Regions from separate parts of the Streptomyces sp. NPDC058701 genome, predicted to be linked through region 3. Evidence: riboswitches for the same ligand, from Rfam matches in the RefSeq annotation. Region 3 holds a riboswitch; each other region holds the start of a gene.
The links. Region 3 has a riboswitch for thiamine pyrophosphate ahead of ACFWW8_RS12295 (thiamine ABC transporter substrate binding subunit). Riboswitches for the same ligand answer to the same signal wherever they lie in the genome.
Positions count from the first base shown of each region.

Region 1: it holds a riboswitch for thiamine pyrophosphate, as region 3 does, so the genes downstream of both, thiO (glycine oxidase ThiO) here and ACFWW8_RS12295 (thiamine ABC transporter substrate binding subunit) in region 3, are expected to answer to the same signal.
Region 2: it holds a riboswitch for thiamine pyrophosphate, as region 3 does, so the genes downstream of both, thiC (phosphomethylpyrimidine synthase ThiC) here and ACFWW8_RS12295 (thiamine ABC transporter substrate binding subunit) in region 3, are expected to answer to the same signal.

Region 1 covers NZ_JBHXSY010000001.1:306,636-309,863, reverse strand. The annotation lists gene ACFWW8_RS01440 (thiazole synthase) at 1-21, opposite strand, end outside; gene thiS (sulfur carrier protein ThiS) at 27-227, opposite strand; gene thiO (glycine oxidase ThiO) at 224-1,402, opposite strand; TPP riboswitch at 1,400-1,512, opposite strand; gene ACFWW8_RS01425 (NAD(P)/FAD-dependent oxidoreductase) at 1,594-2,814, shown strand; gene ACFWW8_RS01420 (Rv2175c family DNA-binding protein) at 3,019-3,228, shown strand, end outside.
Region 2 covers NZ_JBHXSY010000006.1:159,291-162,518, reverse strand. The annotation lists gene ACFWW8_RS08615 (SsgA family sporulation/cell division regulator) at 1-255, shown strand, start outside; gene ACFWW8_RS08610 (YibE/F family protein) at 406-1,797, opposite strand; TPP riboswitch at 1,870-2,015, shown strand; gene thiC (phosphomethylpyrimidine synthase ThiC) at 2,010-3,228, shown strand, end outside.
Region 3 covers NZ_JBHXSY010000009.1:49,065-52,292, reverse strand. The annotation lists gene rlmN (23S rRNA (adenine(2503)-C(2))-methyltransferase RlmN) at 1-998, shown strand, start outside; TPP riboswitch at 1,056-1,164, shown strand; gene ACFWW8_RS12295 (thiamine ABC transporter substrate binding subunit) at 1,249-2,346, shown strand; gene ACFWW8_RS12290 (ABC transporter permease) at 2,442-3,228, shown strand, end outside.

The DNA of each region.
Region 1 (3,228 bases), on a different contig from region 3:
GGCGAAGAGGTCGTCAGCCATGCCGCTCAGCCCCCCTGGACCGCGGTGAGGATCTCCACCCGGTCGCCGTCGCCCACCGGGGTGGCCGTCCACTGCCCGCGCGGGACCACGGTCTCGTTGAGCGCGGCCGCCACCCCGGAGGGGGCGGCCGTCAGGATGGCGACCACCGCGTCGAGGGTGGTGCCGGCCGCGACCTCGCGCGGCTCGCCGTTGACGGAGATGGTCATGCGTACGACTCCTGACGTGCGGTGGAGAACCGGCGCGGGCTGAAGGGGCGGGCGACCGGAGGCAGTTCGCCCGTGGCCAGCAGCTCCGCCATCACGTCGCCGGTGAGGGGGGTCAGCAACACCCCGTTGCGGTAGTGCCCGGTGGCCAGGTGCAGCCCCGGCAGGTCGGTGGGGCCCAGCAGCGGGGCGTTGTCCGGGGAGCCGGGCCGCAGCCCCGCGCGGGTCTCGGTGAGCGGCAGTTCGGTGATGCCGGGCACCAGTTCGTGGGCGTCGCGCAGGAGCTCGTAGACCCCGCCGGCGGTGACGGTGGTGTCCCAGCCGAGTTCCTCGCTGGTGGCTCCGATGACCAGCTCGCCGTTCTCGCGCGGCACCAGGTAGACGTGGCTGCCGCGGACGACCGCCCGTACGGTCCGGGACAGGAACGCCCCGTACGCCGCGGGCACCGTGAGCCGCAGCACCTGGCCCTTGACCGGACGTACGGGGGCGGTCACCTCCGCCGGCACGCCCTCCAGCCGGCCGCTGAACGAGCCCGCCGCCAGGACCACCTGGTCGGCGAGCAGTTCCGTACCGTCGTCGAGCACGGCGCCCGTCGCCCGGTCGGCGCCGACCAGCAGCCGCGTGGCCCGCGCCCGGTGGACGCCCACCCCGGTCCGCTCGCAGGCGGCCAGCAGGGCGGCCGCCAGCCGGCGCGGGTCGACCTGGTGATCGCCGTCCACGCGCAGGCCGCCGCGTACGCCGGGGGCCAGCATCGGCTCCAGGCGCCGGCACTCGCGGCCGGTGAGCCACTGCGTCTCCAGGCCGCAGCGGCGCTGCAGGGCGTGCAGCTCGCGCAGGTGAAGCCGGTCGTCGGAGTCGAGTGCGACGGCGAGGGTGCCGCAGGCCCGGTAGCCGATGTCCAGGCCGCCGCTCGCCTCGGCCAGTTCGGCCGCGAACTCCGGATAGCGGGCGGCGGAGGCGAGCCCGAGGCCCAGCAGCGCCTCCTCGCCGTAGTGCAGCTCGGTGACGGGGGCGAGCATGCCCGCCGCGACCTGGGCCGCGCCGCCGCCGGGCGCCGGGTCGGCGAGCACAGTGGTGAGGCCGCGGCGGGCCGCCCGCCAGGCCGTGACGAGTCCGATGACGCCGCCCCCGATGACGAGGACGTCGGATCCCTTCCGGGACGTTCGAGATGAGTGCATGGGCGTCCAGCCCCTCCCTTCGCCGGCATGACCCGGATCAGGTTCGTACGGTCGGAGGCCGCCCAGCCTCCCTCTCAGCCCGGTGCGCCCGGACTCCCGCGATAGGTACGCCTGCCAGACTAACCCCGGGCCGGACGGCGGGTAAGGCGGCACCTGTTCCTGATGGGCCGTCAGAAGATTAGGGTGGCCGCGTGAGCGAGCAGACGGAACAGACACAGAGCGGCGTCGTCATCGTGGGCGCCGGAATGGCCGGCGTGCAGACCGCGGTCGCCCTGCGGGAGCAGGGCTTCACCGGTCCCGTGACCCTGCTGGGAGCCGAGCCGCACCAGCCCTACGACCGCCCCCCGCTGTCCAAGGCGGTCCTGCTCGGCAAGGCCGAGGACTCCGCCTTCGACGTCGACTTCGAAGGGCTCGGCATCCGGCTCATGCTCGGCACCGAGGTCACCGGGCTGCGGGCCGCCGACCGGGAACTGGACACCGGGTCGGGCCCCGTCCCGTACGACACCCTCGTGCTGGCGACCGGCGCCGTCCCGCTGACCCTGCCCGGCACCGAGGGCGTCCCCGGCGTGCACCTGCTGCGCACCCTCGACGACGCCGCGCGGCTGCGGCCCGTCCTGGCCGCCGCCGACCGCGCGGTCGTCGTCGGGGCCGGCTGGATCGGCGCCGAGTTCGCCACCGCCGCCCGCGAGGCCGGCTGCGCGGTGACCGTGGTCGAAGCGGCCGACCGGGTCCTGGCCGGAGCCCTGCCCGCCGAGGTCGCCGCACCCATGGCCCGCTGGTACGAGGAGGCCGGCGCCGAACTGCTCACCGGCGCCCGCGTCGCCGGGATCGAGGGCGGCCGGGTCCTCCTGGCGGACGGCCGCAGCCTGCCGGCCGGCGCCGTGGTCGTGGGCATCGGCGCCCGTCCGGCCACCGGGTGGCTGGCCGGGAGCGGCGTCGAACTGGGCCCCGACGGCTCGGTCACCGCCGACGCCCACCTGCGCACCTCCCTGCCCGGGGTCTACGCGGTCGGCGACTGCGCCTCCTTCCCCTCCGACCGGTACGGCACCCGCCTCCTCGTCCACCACTGGGACAACGCCCTCCAGGGACCCCGGGCCGTCGCGGCGAACGTCCTGGCGGGGGAGCCCGTCCAGGTCTACGACCCGGTCCCGTACTTCTGGTCGGAGCAGTTCGGCCGGTTCGTCCAGTACGCGGGCCACCACGGCGGCGCCGACACCCTGCTCTGGCGCGGCGACCCGGCCGCACCCGCCTGGTCGGTGTGCTGGCTGCGCGACGGCGCCCTGGTGGCCGTCCTGGCCGTGGGCCGCCCGCGCGACCTCGCACAGGGCCGCAGGCTCATCGAGTCGGGCACCGCACTGGACCCCGACCGGGTCGCCGATCCGGCCGTCCCGCTGAAGGCGACGGCCCGCTGAGGGCTGTCACGCAATCCCTGGCGTCGCGCGCCCGCCAGGGATTGCGGGACAGCCCTCAGGGGGTGTCGTCGAACCCGCTCCTGCCGTGCGGGGCCCTCCGGGCGTACGGAACGACTCCGCCGACACCCCCCGGCCGGCGGCGCCGGTACCCGTACGGGGCCGCCCGGGTACCGGCCGCCAGTCCGAGGTGGCAGGCTTGTACCCGTGACCGAGATTGACGCAAAGATCGATGCCCTTGTCCCCGCCTGGCTGTACCTCCCCGACATCGCGGAGAAGCTGAACATCGAGGTGACGCGGGTCCGCCAGATGGTCAAGGAAGGGCAGCTGATCGCCGTGCGCCGGGGCGAGAACCGCTCCCTGCAGGTGCCGGCCCCCTTCATCGACGGCGACAAGGTCGTCAAGGGCCTCGTGGGC
Region 2 (3,228 bases), on a different contig from region 3:
TGCGGTGAGGGTGATGTGCACATCGCTCCCTCCGAACCGGAGGAGCTGTCCGATGTCCACATCCGCCTGCAGGTGGGCGGTGACCGGGCGTTGTTCCGCGCGAGCGCGGCGCCGCTCGTCGCGTTCCTCGACCGCACCGACCGGCTTGTTCCGCTCGGTCAGGAGAGGAATCTGGGTGATTTCGAGGAGCACCTCGACGAAGCGCTCGGCAAGATCCTCGCCGGGTCGCGGCAGAACGAGCAGAATGCCGGCTGAGGCGACGCCGTGCCGCCGTTGAACCGTGACTGACTGTCATCGAAGGGAATTGTGGACAGGCCGTCGGCCGTCGGCCTACGGGACCCGACCCGACCCGCGGCGTCGGCGCGCGGCATGCCACCGCCCGCCGCCCCGGGTGCCCCGCCGCCGTCAGCGCTTGCGCCGCCGGCCCCGGCCGCTGCGCGCCGGGCCCTGGTTGGCCCCGGCGCTGGGACCGGCGGCCGGGGCCCCAGGGCGGTCGGCGGAGACGACGAGGGCGGCGAGCGCCGTCGTCACCGGGACCGACGCCACGAGCCCGATCGAGCCCACGAGCGTGCGTACGATCTCCGCCGCGACCAGCTCGCTGTTGGCCACGGACCCCATGCTGCTGTTCGCGATGGAGAACAGCAGGAGCAGGGGCAGTGCGGCGCCCGCGTAGGCGAGCACCAGCGTGTTGACGACCGAGGCGATGTGGTCCCGCCCGATCCTGATGGCGGCTCGGTACAGGCTGCGCGATCCCATCGACGGGTCGGCCTGGTGCAGTTCCCAGACGGCGGAGGTCTGGGTGACCGTCACGTCGTCGAGGACGCCCAGCGAACCGATGATCACGCCTGCGAGCAGCAAACCGCTCATGTCGATGTCCGGATAGAGACCGTGGATCAGGCCGGTGTTGTCGTCGGTGTTGCCGCTGAGGAAGGCCCAGTCGATGAACACCGAGCCCAGCAAGCCGATCAGCAGCAGCGAGACGAGGGTGCCGAGGACGGCGACCGAGGTCCGGGCGGTCAGGCCGTGGCACATGTAGAGCCCGATCAGCATGATCGCGCTCGCTCCCACGATCGCCACGACCAGCGGGTTCGAGCCCTGGAGGATGGCGGGCAGGATGAAGAGGGTCAGCACGCCGAAGCTGACGACCAGCGCGATCAGTGCGAACAGCCCGCGCATCCGGCCGACGAGGACGACCGAGACCGCGAAGATGCCGGCCAGCACCGCCATAGGGAACTTCCGGTTGACGTCGATCACCGAGTACTGGAGATCGCGGGGGGCGTCCGGAGCGTAGGCGACCACCACCTCCTGGCCGTCCTCCAACTGGCGCGGCGCACCCGGCTGGACGACCTCCACGAAGGTCCGGCCCCTGTCCGGTCCGCTGCCCACCTCGACGGTGGCCTTCTTGCACTCGCCGGTCTGCGCGGCCTCGGCCTCGCGGCCTTCGGGAGTGGACGTGTCCCCGGTCGACGGCACCTGCGAGGCGTTCACGGATTTGCAGTCGACGAAGGCCAGCGAGACGACCTTGCCCTGCTGGGTCTGCCGGTCGAAGCCGACCCCCGTGCGCTCGTGGCCGGGCGCGCCGCCCGGCCAGAGCACCACCAGGCCGACGAAGACGGCGGTGGCGAAGGGGATCAGGACGGCCGCGATGACCTTGCGCAGGTGCTTCGAGACAGGGGCCGCCGGGCCGTGGCTGTGGCTGTGGGAGTGGCCCGCGGTCGGACCGTGACCTGCGTGCGCATGGCCTGCGTGGCCGTTGGGGTCAGTGGGCTCGGTGGGGGGCTGCGGCGAGGACGTCACTGACTGATCATCGCAAGAGATGAGGGGGCCCACTGTTCAGCACGCCATAGATGACGCTAGCGTGGGGGCACCTTTGCACAACGCGGGAGCTCGGAGCACCGGGCTGAGAGGACGCTGATCACCGTACGCGCATCACCCATGCGTACGGGAAGAGGCTGCGTCGACCGCCGAACCTGTTACCGGGTAATGCCGGCGTAGGGAGATCAGGTCTCATGACCATTCAGGACGCACGCACGCCTGCCGTCAACCAGGGCGACGGCCAGACCGAGCGACAGCCGGGCTGGCACAAAGGGTACGTGGCGGGCTCCCGCCCCGACCTCCGGGTGCCGGTCCGGCAGGTCCACCTCACCAACGGCAAGGACGTGACGCTCTACGACACGTCCGGGCCGTACACCGATCCGCAGATCGAGACCGACGTCCGCCGGGGCCTCGCCCCGCTGCGCGAGAACTGGATCATCGCGCGCGGAGACACCGAGGAGTACGCGGGTCGCCCCGCGCGCCCCGAAGACGACGGGATCAAGCACACGTCGCCGCGCGGCGGCCTGAAGAACCTCGACGCGGTGTTCCCGGGCCGTCCCCGTCAGCCCCGCCGGGGCCGTGACGGCGCCGCCGTCACGCAGCTCGCGTACGCCCGGCGCGGCGAGATCACCCCGGAGATGGAGTACGTCGCGATCCGCGAGAACGTCTCCCCCGAGGTGGTCCGCGAGGAGATCGCCGCGGGCCGCGCGGTGCTCCCGGTCAATGTGAACCACCCCGAGATCGAGCCGATGATCATCGGCAAGCGGTTCCTGGTGAAGGTCAACGCCAACATCGGCAACTCCGCGGTCACCTCCTCCATCGAGGAGGAGGTCGACAAGATGACGTGGGCGACCAAGTGGGGCGCCGACACGGTCATGGACCTCTCGACGGGCCGCAACATCCACACCACGCGCGAGTGGGTGCTGCGCAACTCTCCCGTCCCGATCGGCACCGTGCCGCTCTATCAGGCGCTGGAGAAGGTCGACGGCCGTGCCGAGGACCTGACCTGGGAGATCTACAAGGACACGGTCATCGAGCAGGCCGAGCAGGGCGTCGACTACATGACGGTCCACGCCGGCGTGCTGCTCCCCTACGTGCCGCTGACCGCACGTCGAAAGACCGGCATCGTCTCGCGCGGCGGCTCGATCATGGCGGCTTGGTGCCTGGCGCACCACAAGGAGAACTTCCTCTACACGCACTTCGAGGAGCTCTGCGACATCCTCGCGACGTACGACGTCACGTACTCGCTGGGCGACGGCCTGCGCCCCGGGTCCATCGCGGACGCCAACGACGCGGCGCAGTTCGCCGAGCTCAAGACGCTGGGCGAGCTGAACACGATCGCCAAGCGGCACAACGTCCAGACCATGATCGAGGGCCCGGGCCACGTCCCGATGCACAAGATCAAGGAGAACA
Region 3 (3,228 bases):
TCGGTGAGAAGCCGTTCCGGGCCAAGCAGCTCTCCCAGCACTACTTCGCGCGCTACGCGCACGACCCGGCCGAGTGGACGGACATCCCCGCGGCATCCCGGGAGAAGCTCCGCGACCAGCTGCTGCCGGACCTGATGAACGTCCTGCGACACATCTCGTGCGACGACGACACCACCCGCAAGACCCTGTGGAAGCTGCACGACGGCACGCTCGTCGAGTCCGTGCTGATGCGCTACCCCGACCGGGTCACCATGTGCATCTCCTCGCAGGCCGGCTGCGGCATGAACTGCCCGTTCTGCGCGACCGGCCAGGCCGGGCTGGACCGCAACCTGTCCACCGCCGAGATCGTGCACCAGATCGTCGACGGCATGCGCGCCCTGCGCGACGGCGAGGTCCCGGGCGGACCGGCCCGGCTCTCCAACATCGTCTTCATGGGGATGGGCGAGCCGCTGGCCAACTACAACCGCGTCGTCGGCGCCATCCGCCGGCTCACCGACCCGGAGCCCGACGGCCTGGGCCTGTCTCAGCGCGGCATCACCGTCTCCACCGTGGGACTGGTTCCGGCCATGCTGCGCTTCGCCGACGAGGGCTTCAAGTGCCGGCTCGCGGTCTCCCTGCACGCGCCGGACGACGAGCTGCGCGACACCCTGGTGCCCGTGAACACCCGCTGGAACGTCCGCGAGGTGCTCGGCGCGGCCTGGGAGTACGCGGAGAAGTCCGGCCGCCGGATCTCCATCGAGTACGCACTGATCCGCGACATCAACGACCAGGCCTGGCGCGGCGACCTGCTGGGCAAGCTGCTCAAGGGCAAGCGCGTCCACGTCAACCTGATCCCGCTGAACCCGACGCCGGGCTCGAAGTGGACCGCCTCGCGGCCCGAGGACGAGAAGGCCTTCGTGGAGGCGATCGCCCGGCACGGCGTCCCCGTGACCGTACGGGACACCCGCGGCCAGGAGATCGACGGCGCGTGCGGCCAGCTGGCCGCCTCGGAGCGCTAGCCCCTCTTCTGTTCGATCGTATTCGGCCACGGGGTACCCTGTGGCCGAACCAACTTAATATTCCGACAGGGGAGCGCCACAGCGCTGAGAGTGCGGTAACCGTCACCGCAGACCCTCTGAACCTCGCCCCGGTCATTCGGGGTAGGAAGTTCGGTCACCACTCAAGCTGTTGCGCCCTGCCCGGCGTCCGCTCCGCAGAGCGCCGGGCAGGGCCGCGTCTTCTCCTGGACATCCCAGGAGGAATTGACCAGTGAGCACCACCAAGAAGATCGCGGGCGCCGCGCTCGCGGCCGCGCTGGGCGTGACCACGCTCAGCGCCTGCGGCGGCGAAGCCAAGGACACGTCCGCGGGCGCCGGCGACGTCCCCGCGGCCAAGACCGTCACCCTCGTCTCGCACGACTCCTTCAACGTGACCGACGCGGTCCTGAGGGAGTTCGAGCAGGAGAGCGGCTACACCGTCAAGAAGCTGAAGTCCGGAGACGCGGGCGCGGCGCTCAACCAGGAGATCCTCACCAAGGGCTCCCCGCGCGGCGACGTCTTCTTCGGCGTCGACAACACCCTGCTCTCGCGCGCCCTCGACAACGGCATCTTCACCCCGTACGAGGCCAAGGGCCTGGGCGACGTGAAGCCGGAGTACCGGCTCGACAAGGAGCACCGGGTCACGCCGGTCGACTCCGGTGACGTCTGCGTCAACTACGACAAGCAGTACTTCGCCGACAAGAAGATCGCCCCGCCGCAGACGCTGGACGACCTGATCAAGCCGGAGTACAAGGACCTGCTGGTCACCGAGAACGCCGCGACCTCCTCACCCGGCCTCGGCTTCCTCCTCGCCTCCGTCGGCAAGTACGGCGAAGAGGGCTGGAAGGACTACTGGAGCAAGCTCAAGGCCAACGGCGTCGAGGTCGTCGACGGCTGGGAGCAGGCCTACAACGAGCGCTTCTCCGGCTCGGCGGGCGGCAAGAAGGCCAAGGGCGACCGCCCGCTGGTCGTCTCCTACGCCTCCAGCCCGCCGGTCGAGGTGCTGTACGGGGAGCCGCAGCCGGCCGAGGCCCCCACGGGCGTCGCCACCGGCACGTGCTTCCGCCAGATCGAGTTCGCGGGCCTGCTCAAGGGCGCGAAGAACGAGGCGGGCGGCAAGGCGCTCCTGGACTTCCTGATCAGCAAGAAGTTCCAGGAGGACATGCCGCTCCAGATGTTCGTGAACCCGGTGACGAAGGACGCGGTCCTGCCGGAGCTGTTCACGAAGCACGGTGTGGTGGTCGAGAAGCCCGAGGTCGTGGCTCCGGAGACCATCGCCGAGAACCGTGAGCAGTGGGTCAAGGCATGGTCCTCGCTCGTCGTGAGGTAGGAACGCCGGCGGGCCCGGGGGCGGCGTCGGGGGGCGCCGCGCCGGGTCCCGCTCCCCGCGAGGGCGGCCGGGCCACGGCCGTACGGCTCGGCCTGATGGCCGTGCCCCTCGCCTTCTTCGGGCTGTTCTTCGCCTACCCCGTCGGCGCGATCGTCGGGCGCGGGCTCACCACGGACGCGGGCTGGCGGTTCGGCCGGATCGGCGAGGTGCTGGCCCGGCCCGACATCGCCGAAGTGCTGTGGTTCACCACCTGGCAGGCGCTCGCCTCCACGGCGCTCACGCTGCTGATCGCGCTCCCCGGCGCGTACGCCTTCGCGCGCTTCGACTTCCCCGGCAAGCAGCTGCTGCGGGCCGTGGTCACCGTGCCGTTCGTCCTGCCGACCGTGGTCGTCGGGACCGCCTTCCTGGCGCTGGTCGGCCGGGGCGGGCTGCTGGACGAGCTGTGGGGCGTCCGGCTCGACACCACCGTGTGGGCCATCCTGCTGGCCCACGTCTTCTTCAACTACGCCGTGGTCGTACGGACCGTGGGCGGGCTCTGGGCGCAGCTCGATCCCCGCCAGGAGGAGGCCGCCCGGGTGCTGGGCGCCGGGCGGTTCGCCGCCTGGCGGCGGGTGACGCTGCCCGCGCTGGCCCCGTCGGTGGCCGCCGCGTCGCTGATGGTGTTCCTGTTCACCTTCACCTCCTTCGGGGTCGTGCAGATCCTGGGCGGGCCCGCGTACTCCACCCTGGAGGTGGAGGTCTACCGGCAGACCGCGCAGCTGCTGGACCTGCCCACCGCCGCCGTGCTGACGATGGTGCAGTTCGCGGCGGTCGGCCTGATCCTCGCCGTCCACGCCCGGACCGTGCGCAAGCGGGAGACCGCCCTGCGGCTCGTCGATCCAG